DNA from 3 places in the Massilia sp. GCM10023247 genome. Region 2 is predicted to be linked to each of the others. Evidence: predicted binding sites of a transcription regulator. Region 2 holds the regulator's gene; each other region holds the start of a gene.
The links. Region 2 encodes sigma-54, which starts transcription at its own class of promoters, with help from an activator protein. Its sites were predicted from a motif close to TGGCANGNAANCTGCTTT; they were not measured.

Region 1: ACFPAH_RS00910 (methanol/ethanol family PQQ-dependent dehydrogenase) is a predicted target of sigma-54. The motif match lies at 3,367-3,384, and genes of this name have one in related genera.
Region 3: prpB (methylisocitrate lyase) is a predicted target of sigma-54. The motif match lies at 2,780-2,797, and genes of this name have one in related genera.

The regions. Positions count from the first base shown of each region.
Region 1 is NZ_JBHSIB010000003.1:8,601-13,299, reverse strand. Features, by position in the region: gene ACFPAH_RS00920 (quinoprotein dehydrogenase-associated putative ABC transporter substrate-binding protein) at 1-879, opposite strand, end outside; gene ACFPAH_RS00915 (c-type cytochrome) at 876-1,295, opposite strand; gene ACFPAH_RS00910 (methanol/ethanol family PQQ-dependent dehydrogenase) at 1,378-3,273, opposite strand; gene ACFPAH_RS00905 (hypothetical protein) at 3,485-3,829, opposite strand; gene gfa (S-(hydroxymethyl)glutathione synthase) at 3,883-4,476, opposite strand; gene ACFPAH_RS00895 (S-(hydroxymethyl)glutathione dehydrogenase/class III alcohol dehydrogenase) at 4,516-4,699, opposite strand, start outside.
Region 2 is NZ_JBHSIB010000002.1:22,210-26,908, forward strand. Features, by position in the region: gene ACFPAH_RS00100 (KdsC family phosphatase) at 1-408, shown strand, start outside; gene lptC (LPS export ABC transporter periplasmic protein LptC) at 445-1,047, shown strand; gene lptA (lipopolysaccharide transport periplasmic protein LptA) at 1,063-1,650, shown strand; gene lptB (LPS export ABC transporter ATP-binding protein) at 1,650-2,411, shown strand; gene ACFPAH_RS00120 (RNA polymerase factor sigma-54) at 2,427-3,899, shown strand; gene hpf (ribosome hibernation-promoting factor, HPF/YfiA family) at 3,963-4,316, shown strand; gene ACFPAH_RS00130 (enoyl-CoA hydratase/isomerase family protein) at 4,431-4,699, shown strand, end outside.
Region 3 is NZ_JBHSIB010000026.1:106,804-111,502, forward strand. Features, by position in the region: gene prpR (propionate catabolism operon regulatory protein PrpR) at 1-435, opposite strand, end outside; gene ACFPAH_RS21365 (DUF485 domain-containing protein) at 593-901, shown strand; gene ACFPAH_RS21370 (cation acetate symporter) at 913-2,574, shown strand; gene prpB (methylisocitrate lyase) at 2,825-3,715, shown strand; gene prpC (bifunctional 2-methylcitrate synthase/citrate synthase) at 3,751-4,699, shown strand, end outside.

The DNA.
Region 1 (4,699 bases), on a different contig from region 2:
CATCGCAGGCGGCTGCTCGAGCAGCGGCACGCCGTATTGCTGCAGGATGGCGCGGATCTTGGCCTGGTTGGCGACGATCAGGCCGTCGATGCGCTGGCGGAACGCCTTGTCGGCATGGCGCACAGCCATCGCGATCTCGAAGTCGAACTGCATCCCGGGGCGCGAGCCCAGCGGCACCGCAACGATCGCCGCCGCCCGCGTATTCTTGGCAAAATAACCGGCGATCGGTCCCCAGGCAAAAGCCACATCGATCTTGCCGCTGGCCAGGTCGTTCTCGATGATTTGGCCGGGATATTGCTCGGCGTCGCCGGTCTGGAGCTGGTACCACTCGACCTGGTCCATCAGGCCGTTTTGCAGCAGCCAGTCGGTGACGGGCGAGCCGGCAAAGGCACCGATGCGCAGCTTCTTGCGCTGGCCGGGTTCGAGCGCCAGCAAGTCGTCCAGGCTGCGCACCCGGTCCAGTCCCTTGCCCTTGACATAGGCCATGGCATAGGTGGAACGGTAGTACGGACGGGTGGTCGCGGCCAGCTCGAAACCCTTGGCCACGCCCATCACCAGGTCGCACTTGAAGCGGTCGGAATCGGCCTCCTTGGCGCGCAGGGTATTGCGGATGAAACCGATGCGCTGCGGGAACCAGGTGTACTCCAGTTTCCAGCCCAGATCCTGCGCGAACAGGGCGGCGATCTTGTTCTCGAAGCCGGCCTGGGCGCGGTTCGACAGCGGCAGGTTGTTCGGGTCCTCGCAGACCCGCAGCACCTTGTCGTCGCCGGGCGCGGGTGCGTCCTGGGCGCGTGCCGGGCTCGCCAGGCACGCCAGTGCGCAGGCGCCGCATGCCAGCAGCGCGCGCCACTGCGGGCGCCCTCCCGTTCCCAACTTCATTTGCCCATCTCCTGCAGCCGGCCGGGCTGGATGGCGCCGTCCGAGCGTCCCTTCAGGTAGGCATACAGGCTGTCGATGTTTTCGCTGACCATCTTGCTGCTCTCGAAGTTCGGCATGCCCTTCTCGATCCGCCCTTTCAGCACGACGGTCTTGAATTCGTCCTTGCTCAGCACCTTCAGGCTGTCCACCAGCGACGGCCCCACCATGCCCTCCTGGGCCGCGCCGTGGCAGCGCTCGCAAGCCATCGCGCGCCAGGTGCGCCAGCCGCTCAGGGTCTGCGCATCGACCTTGTTGCCCTCGACTACCTTGTAGGGCGCCGTATCGGCCGCCACGGCGGGCGCCGGCAGCAGGCCAGGCAGCGCGGCGAGCGCCCAGCAGGCGGCCGCGGCCGCGGCGTTTTTCGTGAGTCTGTTCATATTCATTCCCGGGAAACGAGGGAGGTTGCCGGCGCTTGCGACCGGCAACCGTTTTACCCATTGCACGACCAGCCTGAACGGTTTACTTGGCAAGCTTGGCGCTGGCTGGCGCACCGGCCGACGTGCCGGCCTGCGCAGTGGTCCGCGCAGTGGTCTGTGCAGTGGTTTGAGTTACGCGGTCCGGCAGTGCGAACACCGTCAGCACGCCGCCGAGTTCGGTGTACCTGGCCAGGTCCTTGTAGCCGCCCACCGCGCCCAGGCCTTCGGTGCCCTTGGTCAGGCCGGCCGCCAGCCCGATGCCGGCCCAGCCGCCAATCCCGGAGAGCACGCCGACGTATTGCTTGCCCTTGTATTCCCAGGTGTGGACGTTGCCGATGATGCCGGACGGCGTCTTGAACTTCCACAGTTCCTTGCCGTTGAGGTCGACCGCTTTCAGGTGGCCTTCCAGGGTGCCGTAGAAGACGACGTCGCCGGCAGTCGAGAGCGCACCGCTCCAGACCGAAAACTTCTCGGGCTTGGACCAGACGATCTTGCCGGTGCCGGCATCCCAGGCGATGAAGTTACCCAGGCCGCCATGGCTGTTCGGCGCCGCATACATGGAGAGGGTCGATCCGACATAGGGCTGGCCGGCCGTGTACTCGACCTGGAAGGGCTCGTAATCCATGCAGACGTGGTTGGTCGGCACATAGAACAGTCCGGTCTTGCGATTGAAACTGGCCGGCTGCTGGTCCTTGGTGCCGAGGGCCGAGGGGCAGATCCCCTTCGAGTTGAAATCCGGGCCGTTTTTGTCGGTGCTGTATTGCGCGACGACCTGCGGCCGGCCGCTCTTCATGTCGACGTGGGTCGCCCAGTTCACCTTCGGATCGAACTTTTCGGCCACCAGCAGTTCGCCGCTGATCCGATCCAGCGTGTAGGCGAAGCCGTTGCGGTCGAAGTGCACCAGGGCCTTGCGCGGCTGGCCCTTGACCTTGATGTCGGCGAGAATCATTTCGTTGACGCCGTCATAGTCCCATTCGTCGTGCGGGGTCATCTGGTAGACCCATTTCGCCATCCCGGTGTCGAGGTCGCGTGCGAAGATCGTCATCGACCACTTGTTGTCGCCCGGACGCTGGCGCGGGTTCCAGGTGCTCGGGTTGCCGGTGCCGTAATAGACCAGGTTGGTCGCCGGGTCGTAGCTGTACCAGCCCCAGGTGGTGCCGCCGCCCAGCTTCCACTGGTCGCCCTGCCAGCTCTTGAGCGAGGAATCCGGACCGATCGGCGCCATCTTGCCGTCGGTCCAGGTCATGGTCTTGTTGGGGTCGACCAGCAGTTCGTTGTCGGGGCCGGTGCTGTAGGCGCGCCACAGCACTTTGCCGGTGTTCATGTCATGCGCCGTAATCCGGCCGCGCACGCCGAATTCGCCGCCGCTGATGCCGGTCAGGACCTTGTCCTTGAAGACGTGGGGCGTATTGGTCGTGGTTTCGCCCTTCTTCGGGTCGCCGACCTTGTTCTTCCACAGTTCCGCGCCGGTCTTGGCGTCGAGCGCCACCAGGGTGGTGTCGTTTTGTTGCAGGAAGATCTTGCCGTTGGCGTAGGCGACGCCACGGTTGACCGTGTCGCAGCACATCACGGGGATGACGGCCGGGTCCTGCTTGGGCTCGTACTTCCAGCGGATGCTCTGGTCTTCCAGGGAGATCGCAAACACCTTGTTCGGGAAGGGGCTGTGGATATACATGGTGTCGCCGATCACCAGCGGTCCGCCTTCGTGGCCGCGCAGCACGCCCGTCGAGAAGGTCCAGGCCACCTGCAAATCCCTGGCGTTCTTCGCGTTGATCTGCTTGAGTTCGCTATAGCGGTGGTTGGCCATGTCGCCGGACTGCATTGCCCAGTTCTTTGGATCCTTGGTCAGCTTTGCGACATCCGAATCGGCAGCCATCGCCGGTCCGGCAGCCAGTGCCAGGCATGGCCACCAGCGGATGAGTCTCGTTGCGAATGACATGATGAAGTCTCCTATGGTTTTTTTAGCGGTCCGACTGGTTGGCCCTGCAAAACCTCGGCGGATCGTCCCGGCAAGGGATCGCCCCCTTTGTACACAGCACTTAGCGTGCCAGTCACGCCGCTGGGGCATGTGTGCGGCAATTTGTTCAGATTCGAGACAGTCCCGGCAAGCCTTGTGTCATCCGTGACGCAACACCGGACACGGCATTGGATCAGCGCTGCGGGACGGAACAGGCCTTGTTGGCGCTCGCCTGGATCGCCTTGTACTTGCTGGCCATTTCCTTGACCGGCGGCGGGTCGCGAAACAGCGCGCCACGCTCGCCGGCCATGGTCTGGTTGCGCAAGGCGGCCGACATCTCGAGGTAGTCGTCGTGCTTCACGGCCTCGGCGATGTGGTCGACGACGCAGGAGCACTTGTAGAGGTATTCGTACTTGCTTTCGTGCTTCTGCATGCACTCCAGCACGTACTCGACGCGGCTGCTGGTCGGGAAGTCATTGGCCTGCGCCGCCGGCGCGGCAAGCAGGGTCGGCAACAGCAGCCAGTACGGTCGCTTCATTCTCTTCTCCAGTGTGATGGACCCGGATGCCGCGCATCCGGGCCGTTGCCGCATCAAGCTTCCTGCAATACCCCGCGCGTCTTGGCGACGTGGGTCGAGATCGCATCCATCAGGGCCGGCGACAGCGCGTCGTAGGGAGGCAAACCGAGCTCGTTCAGGCGGGCGCGGACCGCGCCCATCTTCGACGGGGGATAGCCGGACTCGATGATCGAGGAAACAAAAGCGGCAAACTCCGGTGGCGCCCAGCCGCTCTCGCGCGACAATTCCGTGTGGACGAAATCGAGGCCATGGAAGGGGTGGGCTGTGTTCTCGATACGGCCGAACATGTGCACGCCGCAGTCGCGGCAGGCATAGCGCTGGATGGTGGTCGAGGTGTCGACGACGGCGAGCTTGTCGGCATTGGCGGTGACCTTGACCTTGTCGCGTCCGACCACGGCCACCTGGGAAAACAGCGCCCCGTCCGGCTTCCAGCATTTGGTGCAGCCGCACACGTGGTTGTGCGCGACCTGCGCGCCGATCTCCACCGTCACCGGGTTGGTGGCGCAGCGGCAGCTCAGGGTGCCGCCGGCAAAGTTGGGCGCGGCCGGCTGGATGCCGTTGTCGACGGCAGGATGGATTTTCACGCTACTGCTCATGTCCTGGTTCATGTTCGGTCTCCCTGGTTGGTCCAACAATGGCGTGTCTCTTCAATACAGCACCACCGAGCGGATCGATTCGCCCGACTTCATCAAGTCAAACCCTTCGTTGATCCGATCGAGCGGCAAGGTGTGCGTGATCAGGTCGTCGATGTTGATCTTGTTCTCCATGTACCAGTCGACGATCTTCGGCACGTCGGTGCGCCCGCGCGCGCCACCGAAGGCCGAACCCTTC
Region 2 (4,699 bases):
AACGTGCTCGACGGCCTCGGCATCCAGCTGCTGCAAAAGACGGGCGTGGCCACGGCCATCATCAGCGCGCGCAATTCGCCGATCGTGAATGCCCGCGCCAGGGACCTGGGCATCACCCACGTCTGGCAGGGCTTCCACGACAAGCGCGTCGCGTTTGCCGAGCTGCTGGCGCAGACCGGTCTCGCGGCCGAGCAGTGCGGCTACATCGGCGACGACGTGATCGACCTGCCGCTGCTGACCAAGGTCGGCTTCGCCGTCACCGTGCCCACCGGCCACCCCGAGGTGCAGCACCGCGCCCATTACGTCACCAAGGCGGGCGGCGGACGCGGCGCCGTGCGCGAAGTCTGCGATCTCGTGATGCGCGCCCAGGGCAGCTACGAACAGGCGCTTGCCCCGTATTTTGCGTAACACGGACACGGACCCGGACACCCTATGGCCACCTACGTGAACAAACGCACCGCGCACCGCTGGCGCACGCTGGGGCTGATGCTCACGGCGGTGTTCTTCGCGTTCGGCAGTTTCTGGCTGCTGCAGGCGATCCAGTCGGAAGACGCGGCCAGCGGCGCCAATGCGCTCAACGAGCCCGACTACATCGTCGAGAACTTCAGTTTCGTGCGCATGACCGAAACCGGCTCGCCGCGCTACGTCATGTCCGGCGAGCGCCTGGTGCACCATCCGGGGCCCGACATGTCGGTGGTGACCCGGCCCGTGGTCGAGAGCATGGCGCCGGGCCGCCCGCGCATGACGCTCGACGCCGAGCGCGGCGAGGTGTTTCATGGCGAGAACCGCGTCGAACTGATCGGCAAGGTCGACATCCTGCGCCCGGCGACCCCGACCAGCGAAGCGCTGCACGCCCAGACCGACGCGCTGACCGTGCTGGCCGACGACGAAATCATCAAGACCGAGCGCCCGGTACGCATGACGCTCGGCGCGGCGACGGCCGAAGGCATCGGGCTGGTGGCCGAGAACCCGGCCCAGAAGCTGCACCTCGGCGGGCGCGGCAAGATCGTCTACCCGCCGCGCCCGAACGGTGCGACCACCCAATAACAGGAACGAAACCACATGAAAAAATTGCTTGCCGCCGCCTTCCTTTCGCTGCTGTCGCTGTCGGCCTCGGCCGAGAAGGCGGACTCGCTCAAGCAGGCCGTCGTCGAATTCGATTCGTTCGATATCGACGAAGTCACGCAGACCCGCATCCTGACCGGCAACGTCATCGTCACGCGCGGCACGCTGCTGCTCAAGTCCGACCGTGCGCTGCTCAAGGAAACGCCGGAAGGCTACATGAGCGTCACCCTGACCTCGGCGCCGGGCCGCGTGGCCACCTTCCGCCAGAAGCGCGACGGCGGGCCGGACCTGTGGATCGAGGGCCAGGCCGAGCGCATCGAATACGAAGAGCGCGAAGAAGTGGTGAAGCTGTTCTCGAAGGCGATCGTGAAGGAACTCGAGAACGGGCGCGTGACGAATGAGCTCCGCGGTCCCTACATCTCCTACGACAACCGGCGCGAAGTGGCGGCCGTGCGCAACGACCCGAGCGGCCAGACCAAGGCCGGCGGCGGACGCGGCACCCTGATCATCGCTCCGCGCAACACCGCGCCGGCTCCCGCGCCCAAGGCGGGCGCCGCGCCGGCACCGGCAGCAGGGAAAAAATAATGAAGGATGATCACGACAAGCGCAGCACCCTGGTCGTGCGGGGGCTGCAGAAAAGTTACGGCAAGCGCCTGGTCGTGCGCGACGTCTCGCTCGAAGTCGGGTGCGGCGAAGTCGTCGGCCTGCTCGGCCCGAACGGCGCCGGCAAGACCACCTCGTTCTACATGATCGTCGGCCTGGTGCCGTCGGACGCCGGCACCATCGAAATCAACGGCACCGACATTTCGAGCCTGCCGATCCACCGGCGCGCGGTGCTCGGCCTGTCCTACCTGCCGCAGGAAGCCTCGGTGTTCCGCAAGCTGACGGTGGAAGACAATATCCGCGCCGTGCTCGAACTGCAGCACGACGAAAACGGCAAGGCCCTGGGCAAGGCGGCGCTCAACGAGCGCCTCGACTCGCTGCTGGCCGAACTGCAGATCGAGAAGCTGCGCGAGAACCCGGCGCTGTCGCTGTCGGGCGGCGAGCGGCGCCGCGTCGAGATCGCGCGCGCGCTGGCGACCAACCCGCGCTTCGTGCTGCTCGACGAACCGTTCGCCGGGGTCGACCCGATCGCCGTGATCGAGATCCAGCGCATCGTGCGCTTCCTGAAGGAGCGCGGCATCGGGGTCCTGATCACCGACCACAACGTGCGCGAGACGCTCGGCATCTGCGACCGCGCCTATATCATCAACCAGGGCGCCGTGCTGGCTTCGGGCCGCCCTGACGACATCATCGCCGACGAGTCGGTACGACGCGTCTACCTCGGCGAACACTTCCGCATGTAGTCACGATAGCGCCCGATGAAACAATCCCTGCAACTCCGGACTTCGCAGCACCTGGCGCTCACGCCGCAGCTCCAGCAGTCGATCCGCCTGCTGCAGTTGTCCACGCTCGAACTGCACCAGGAGATCGAGCAGATCCTGTCCGATAACCCGCTGCTCGAGCGGATCGACGACCCGCTCGACAACTCGGTGCGCCTGCTCGCCGACGGCGCCATCAACGATGCGCCGGTCCAGCAGGCCGAGGCGCCGGCGCCGGGCGGCGAGGAAGCCGCAGCGCCCGCCGAGGCCGGCGAGGGCCTCGACGGCGGCGGCGATGTCGAGCGCGGCGAGGCCGACGCCGATTGGGGCGAGGCACCGCGCGCGGCCAGCGGCGACGGCGACGACGACGGCCGGCCGCAGCTGGGCGCGATCGGCGTGACGCTGCGCGAGCACCTGTCGGAACAGGTCCGGGTCACGGGCGCGAGCGCGCGCGACCGCGCGCTGGCCGAACTCGTAATCGACGCCATCGACGACAACGGCTACCTGGAAGAGCAGCTCGACGAGATCCACGCGCGCCTGCCGGCCGAGCTGGAAGTCGAGATCGAGGAACTGCGTTGCGCGCTGGCGCTGGTGCAAAGCCTGGACCCGGTCGGCGTCGGCGCGCGCAGCGCCAGCGAGTGCCTGGCCCTGCAGATCCGCCAAATGCCGGGCGTGCCGCTGGTGACGCGGCGCATGGCCCTGAAAATCGTCGAGGGGTATCTGACCTGGTTCGCCCAGCGCGAATTCAACAAGCTGAAAAAGGCGCTCGACTGCGACGACGAAGACCTGCGCGAAGCCCAGGCCGTCATCCGCCAGTGCAATCCGCACCCGGGCGCGGCCTTTGCGTCGAGCACCTCCGACTACGTGGTACCGGACGTTATTGTCCGCAAGAACGGGGCCGGCTGGAGCGTGATGCTCAACAGCGAAGTCATGCCGCGCCTGCGCGTGAATAACCTGTACGCGGCATTGCTCAAGCAGGGCAAGGGCGAAGGCCAGATGAGCGCGCAGTTGCAGGAAGCGAAATGGCTCATCAAAAATATGCGCCAGCGTTTCGACACGATCCTGCGTGTGTCCCAGGCAATTGTCGAGCGCCAGCGCAACTTTTTCAGCCATGGCGCGGTTGCCATGCGTCCCCTTGTGCTTCGTGAGATAGCTGATACACTAGGCCTACACGAGAGCACCATTTCTCGTGTAACAACTCAAAAATTCATGCTGACCCCCCACGGCATGTTTGAGCTGAAGTATTTCTTCGGAAGCCACGTCGCCACCGAAGCGGGGGGCGAAGCCTCTTCGACGGCGATTCGGGCGCTCATTGCGCAACTGACAGGAGCAGAGGACCCCAAGAACCCATTATCCGATAGCAAGATCGCGGAAATGCTCGGTGAACAAGGCATGGTCATCGCGCGCCGCACGGTTGCAAAATACCGCGAGGCACTCAAGATCCCTCCCGTCAGTCTCCGCAAATCCTTGTAATGACGGCAGCCAGGCGCGCGCCATGCGCGTCACGGACGCCGTTCCTTTTTCAAAGGAGTGTGTATGAATCTCACCATCAGCGGTCACCACCTCGACGTAACCCCCGCCATCCGTGAATACGTACAGAACAAGCTGGAACGCATCACCCGCCATTTCGATCAAGTGATCGACTCCCATGTGATCCTCGCCATCGACAACCTGACCGAGAAAGAAAAAAGGCAGAAAGCCGAGATCACCATGCGCCTGTCCGGCAAGACGGTGCACGTAGAGAGTGTGGCGCAAGACCTGTATGCGGCGATCGACCTCCTGATCGACAGGCTGGATCGCCAGGTGATGAAGTACAAGACCATCCTGCAGAACCATAGTCACGAGGCGCTCAAGCGCCGCCCTGAAGGCGGAGAGGCTGTTGCTGTCTAATCGGCAACGAAGCACCGTCTGAACGAGGGCGCCGGAAGGCGCCCTTTTCACATTTGGGACTCAGTACTCGCCGGCTTCGGTAAAATGCATGTCTTTCACACAAGCCCTAGAACCATGACAGACCATGTCCTGACCCGCGTTGCCAACGGCACCGGCGTGATTACCCTCGACCGGCCGCAGACCCTCAACTCGCTGTCGCTCGCCATGGTGCGGCGCCTGGCCGAGACCTTGCTGGCCTGGCGCGACGATGCCGCCGTTGCCGCCGTCGTGATCACCAGCAGCAGCCAAAAAGCCCTGTGCGCGGGCGGCGACATTCGTTTCTTCCACGAGGTCGGCAACTTGCCTCCGACCGGCGGTAGCGCCCTGCTGGAAGACTTCTTCAC
Region 3 (4,699 bases), on a different contig from region 2:
GCGCGCATCCTCGCGCGTGACATAGCTGCGCTGGTCGATGGCCAGGCCGAAGGTGGCGGCGAAATCGGCCAGTTCCGGCAACGGCTGCTGGTAGCTGATCACCCCCACGCGCGGCGAGACCTTGCGCGCCCGGCTCAGGGCCTGCAGCACGTCGAAGCCGCTGGCCTTGGCCACGATCACCGGTGCCGACACCCGTCCCTTCAGGTAGGCGCCGTTCGAGCCGGCGGCGATCACGACGTCGCAGCGCTCGCTTGCCATCCGTTCGCGGATGTGGCGTGCCGCTTCGTCGAAGCCGAGGTGGATCGGCTCGATCGTCGCCAGGTGGTCGTATTCGAGGGTGATGTCGCGGAACAGGTCGGACAGGCGCGATACGGACACGGTCCAGATCACCGGCTTGTCGCCCGGCTCCGCCGCGGGGCGGGAGGGGTGTTTCATGTTTCAAGTGTAACGCATTTCACGGCCGTGTTTCAGATGAAACGTCGCGCACGACTGGCTTAGCGTAAGCGGCGGGTAAGCGTCTCGCTTTAGGCTGAAATCGCCAGAACTCGCCACAACACGACAGAACGCCAACAAGACACCAGGAGACATTCTTATGGAACAAGACATTGTCCAAGCCGTCAAGGCAGACCCGAATTACCAGAAACTCGTCCGCACGCGCTCGCGCTACGGCTGGACGCTCACCTGGGCCATGATGGCCGTGTATTACGGCTTCATCCTGCTGGTCGCCTTCAACAAGGAATTCATGGGCAGGCGGATCGGGGAGGGCGTGATGAGCTGGGGCATGCCGATCGGGCTGGCGGTGATCCTGTTCACGGTCGTGATCACGGGCATCTACGTGCGCCGCGCCAACAGCGAATTCGACGAACTGACCGCCGCGATCCGCGCGCGCGTCAACGCATGAGGAGCGCCGCCATGATCCGCATCCAACGCGGCGCCGCCGCTGTCCTGGCCGCGCTCGCCTCCGGCAGCGCCATCGCCGCCCCCGTGATCGGCGAAGCGCAGAAGCAGCCGACCAACTGGACGGCGATCACGATGTTCGCCGCCTTCGTCATCTTCACCCTGTTCATCACCAAATGGGCGGCCGGCCGCACGCGCTCGGCCTCCGACTTCTACACCGCCGGCGGCGGCATCACCGGCTTCCAGAACGGCCTGGCAATTGCGGGCGACTACATGTCGGCCGCCTCCTTCCTCGGCATTTCGGCCGCCGTCTTCCTCGACGGCTACGACGGCCTGATCTATGCGATCGGCTTCCTGGTCGGCTGGCCCGTGATCACCTTCCTGATGGCCGAACGCCTGCGCAACCTGGGCCGCTTCACCTTCGCCGACGTGGCCGCCTACCGCTTCGCGCAAACCCCGATCCGGGTGTTCGCCGCATCCGGCACGCTGGTCGTGGTGTTGTTCTACCTGATCGCGCAGATGGTCGGGGCAGGGCAGCTGATCAAGCTGCTGTTCGGGCTCGAGTACTGGATGGCGGTGGTCATCGTCGGCATCCTCATGATGGTCTACGTGCTCTTCGGCGGCATGACCGCCACCACCTGGGTCCAGATCATCAAGGCCGTGCTGCTGCTCTCGGGCGCTTCCTACATGGCCTTTGCCGTGCTCGCCCAGTTCAACTTCAGCCCCGAGCAGCTGTTCGCGCGCTCGGTCGAAGTGCATGCGAAGGGCGATGCGATCATGGGGCCCGGCACCTTCATCAAGGACCCGATCTCGGCGATCTCCTTCGGCATGGCGCTCATGTTCGGCACCGCCGGGCTGCCGCACATCCTGATGCGCTTCTTCACCGTGCCCAGCGCCAAGGAAGCGCGCAAGTCGGTGTTCTGGGCCACGACCTGGATCGGCTATTTTTATATTCTCACCTTCATCATCGGCTTCGGCGCCATCATCCTGGTCGGCACCAATCCCGCGTTCAAGGATGCGGCCGGCAAGCTAATCGGCGGCAACAACATGGCGGCCGTGCACCTGGCCAAGGCCGTCGGCGGCGACGTCTTCCTCGGCTTCATCTCGGCGGTGGCCTTCGCCACCATCCTCGCGGTGGTGGCCGGCCTCACGCTCTCGGGCGCCTCCGCCGTCTCGCACGACCTGTACGCGACCGTCATCAAGAAGGGCCAGGCCGGCAGCGCCAAGGAGCTGAAGGTGTCGCGCCTGACCACGGTCGCGCTCGGCATCGTCGCGGTGCTGCTCGGCATTGCCTTTGAAAAGCAGAACGTGGCCTTCATGGTGTCGCTGGCCTTCGCGATCGCCGCATCGGCCAACTTCCCGGTGCTGTTCATGTCGGTGCTGTGGAAGGATTGCACGACCCGCGGCGCCACCATCGGCGGCTTCATCGGCTTGATCACGGCGGTCGTGCTGACCCTGCTGTCGAAATCGGTCTGGACCGACGTGCTCGGCTACGGCGAGGCGCCTTTCCCCTACACCTCGCCCGCGCTGTTCTCGATGCTGGCCGGCTTCATTTCCATCTGGCTGATCTCGCTGGTCGACAAGAGCCCGCGCGCGCGCATCGACCGCGCCGGCTACGAGGCCCAGGAAATGCGCTCGGAGACGGGTATCGGCGCCTCCACCGCGTCCGGACACTGAGCGGCCGGCCCAGCGCACCGCGCACACCCCGCACGCGTTGCGGGGTTTTTTTCGGCCCTGTGTCACACTGTGTTTCACTTTGGTGTTTCAGGGTGAAACAAAATGTCCATGTGAAACGGCGCGGTCGACGGCTGTCGCCCCGCATCGCGCCGCAAGTGCTTGAAATACAAGGAAATGCGGGCATTGCCGCTGGCTGGCACGCCCCTTGCATAATTACTGCCATCCCAACGACATACCGAAAGGCCAGGTCATGAGTCACCATTCCGCAGGCGCCGCGTTCCGCAAGGCCGTACAAGAAGAATCCCCATTGCAGGTGGTCGGCGCGATCAACGCCAACCACGCCCTGCTCGCCAAGCGCGCCGGCTTCAAGGCCATCTACCTCTCCGGCGGCGGCGTCGCCGCCGGTTCGCTCGGCCTGCCGGACCTCGGCATCTCCAACCTCGACGACGTGCTGACCGACGTGCGCCGCATCACCGACGTGTGCGACCTGCCGCTGCTGGTCGACGTCGACACCGGCTTCGGCTCCTCGGCCTTCAACGTCGCGCGCACCGTGAAATCGATGATCAAGTTCGGCGCCGCCGCGATCCACATCGAAGACCAGGTCGGCGCCAAGCGCTGCGGCCACCGCCCGGGCAAGGAAATCGTCTCCAAGCAGGAAATGGTCGACCGCATCAAGGCCGCCGTCGACGCCCGCACCGACGAGAACTTCGTCATCATGGCGCGTACCGATGCGCTGGCCGTGGAAGGCATCGACGCCGCCATCGAGCGCGCGGTTGCCTGCGTCGAAGCCGGCGCCGACATGGTGTTCCCGGAAGCGATGACCGACCTGGCCATGTATTCGCGTTTCGCAAAAGCAGTCGGCGTGCCGATCCTGGCCAACATCACCGAATTCGGCTCGACCCCGCTGTTCACCGTCGAGGAACTCAAGACCGCCGACGTGGGTCTGGTACTGTATCCGCTGTCGGCCTTCCGCGCCATGAACAAGGCGGCCGAAAACGTCTACACGGCGATCCGCCGCGACGGCAGCCAGCAGGCCGTGGTCGACACCATGCAGACCCGCGCCGAGCTGTACGACCGCATCAACTACCACGACTTCGAGCAAAAGCTCGATGCACTCTTCGCCGCGCAGAAGACGCAGTAAAGCCGAATAACGCTATCAGAGAACAGGAGATCAGCATGACCGAACAAGCCCCAGCTTTCAAGCCAAAGAAATCCGTCGCCCTGTCGGGTGTCGCCGCCGGTAACACCGCACTGTGCTCGGTCGGCAAGTCGGGCAACGACCTGCACTACCGCGGCTACGACATCCTCGATGTCGCCACCTCCTGCGAATTCGAAGAAATCGCCTACCTGCTGGTGCACGGCAAGCTGCCGACCGCCGCCGAACTGAAGGGCTACAAGGCCAAGCTGAAGTCCTTGCGCGGCCTGCCGCAGGCGGTGCGCCTGGCGCTCGAAGCGCTGCCGGCCGCCAGCCACCCGATGGACGTGATGCGTACCGGCGTCTCGGCGCTGGGCTGCGCGCTGCCGGAAAAGGAAGACCACAACATCGCCGGCGCGCGCGACATCGCGGATCGCCTGATGGCCTCGTTCGGCTCGATGCTGCTGTACTGGTACCACTTCAGCCATAACGGCAAGCGCATCGACACCGAGACCGACGACGACTCGATCGGCGGCCACTTCCTGCACCTGCTGCACGGCCACGCGCCGAAGGAAGAGTGGGTGCGCGCGATGCACACCTCGCTGATCCTGTATGCCGAGCACGAGTTCAACGCCTCGACCTTCACGGCGCGCGTGATCGCCGGCACCGGCTCCGACATGCACTCGGCCATCACCGGCGCGATCGGCGCGCTGCGCGGCCCGAAGCACGGCGGCGCCAACGAAGTCGCGCTGGACATCCAGAAGCGCTACGAGAACGCCGACGAAGCCGAAGCCGACATCCGCAATCGCGTGGCCAATAAAGAGGTCGTGATCGGCTTCGGCCACCCCGTGTACACCATCTCCGACCCCCGTAACGTGGTCATCAAGGAGGTGGCGCGTTCGCTGTCCGAGAGCGCCGGCTCGATGAAGATGTTCGACATCGCCGAGCGCCTCGAATCGGTCATGTGGGAAGTCAAGAAGATGTTCCCGA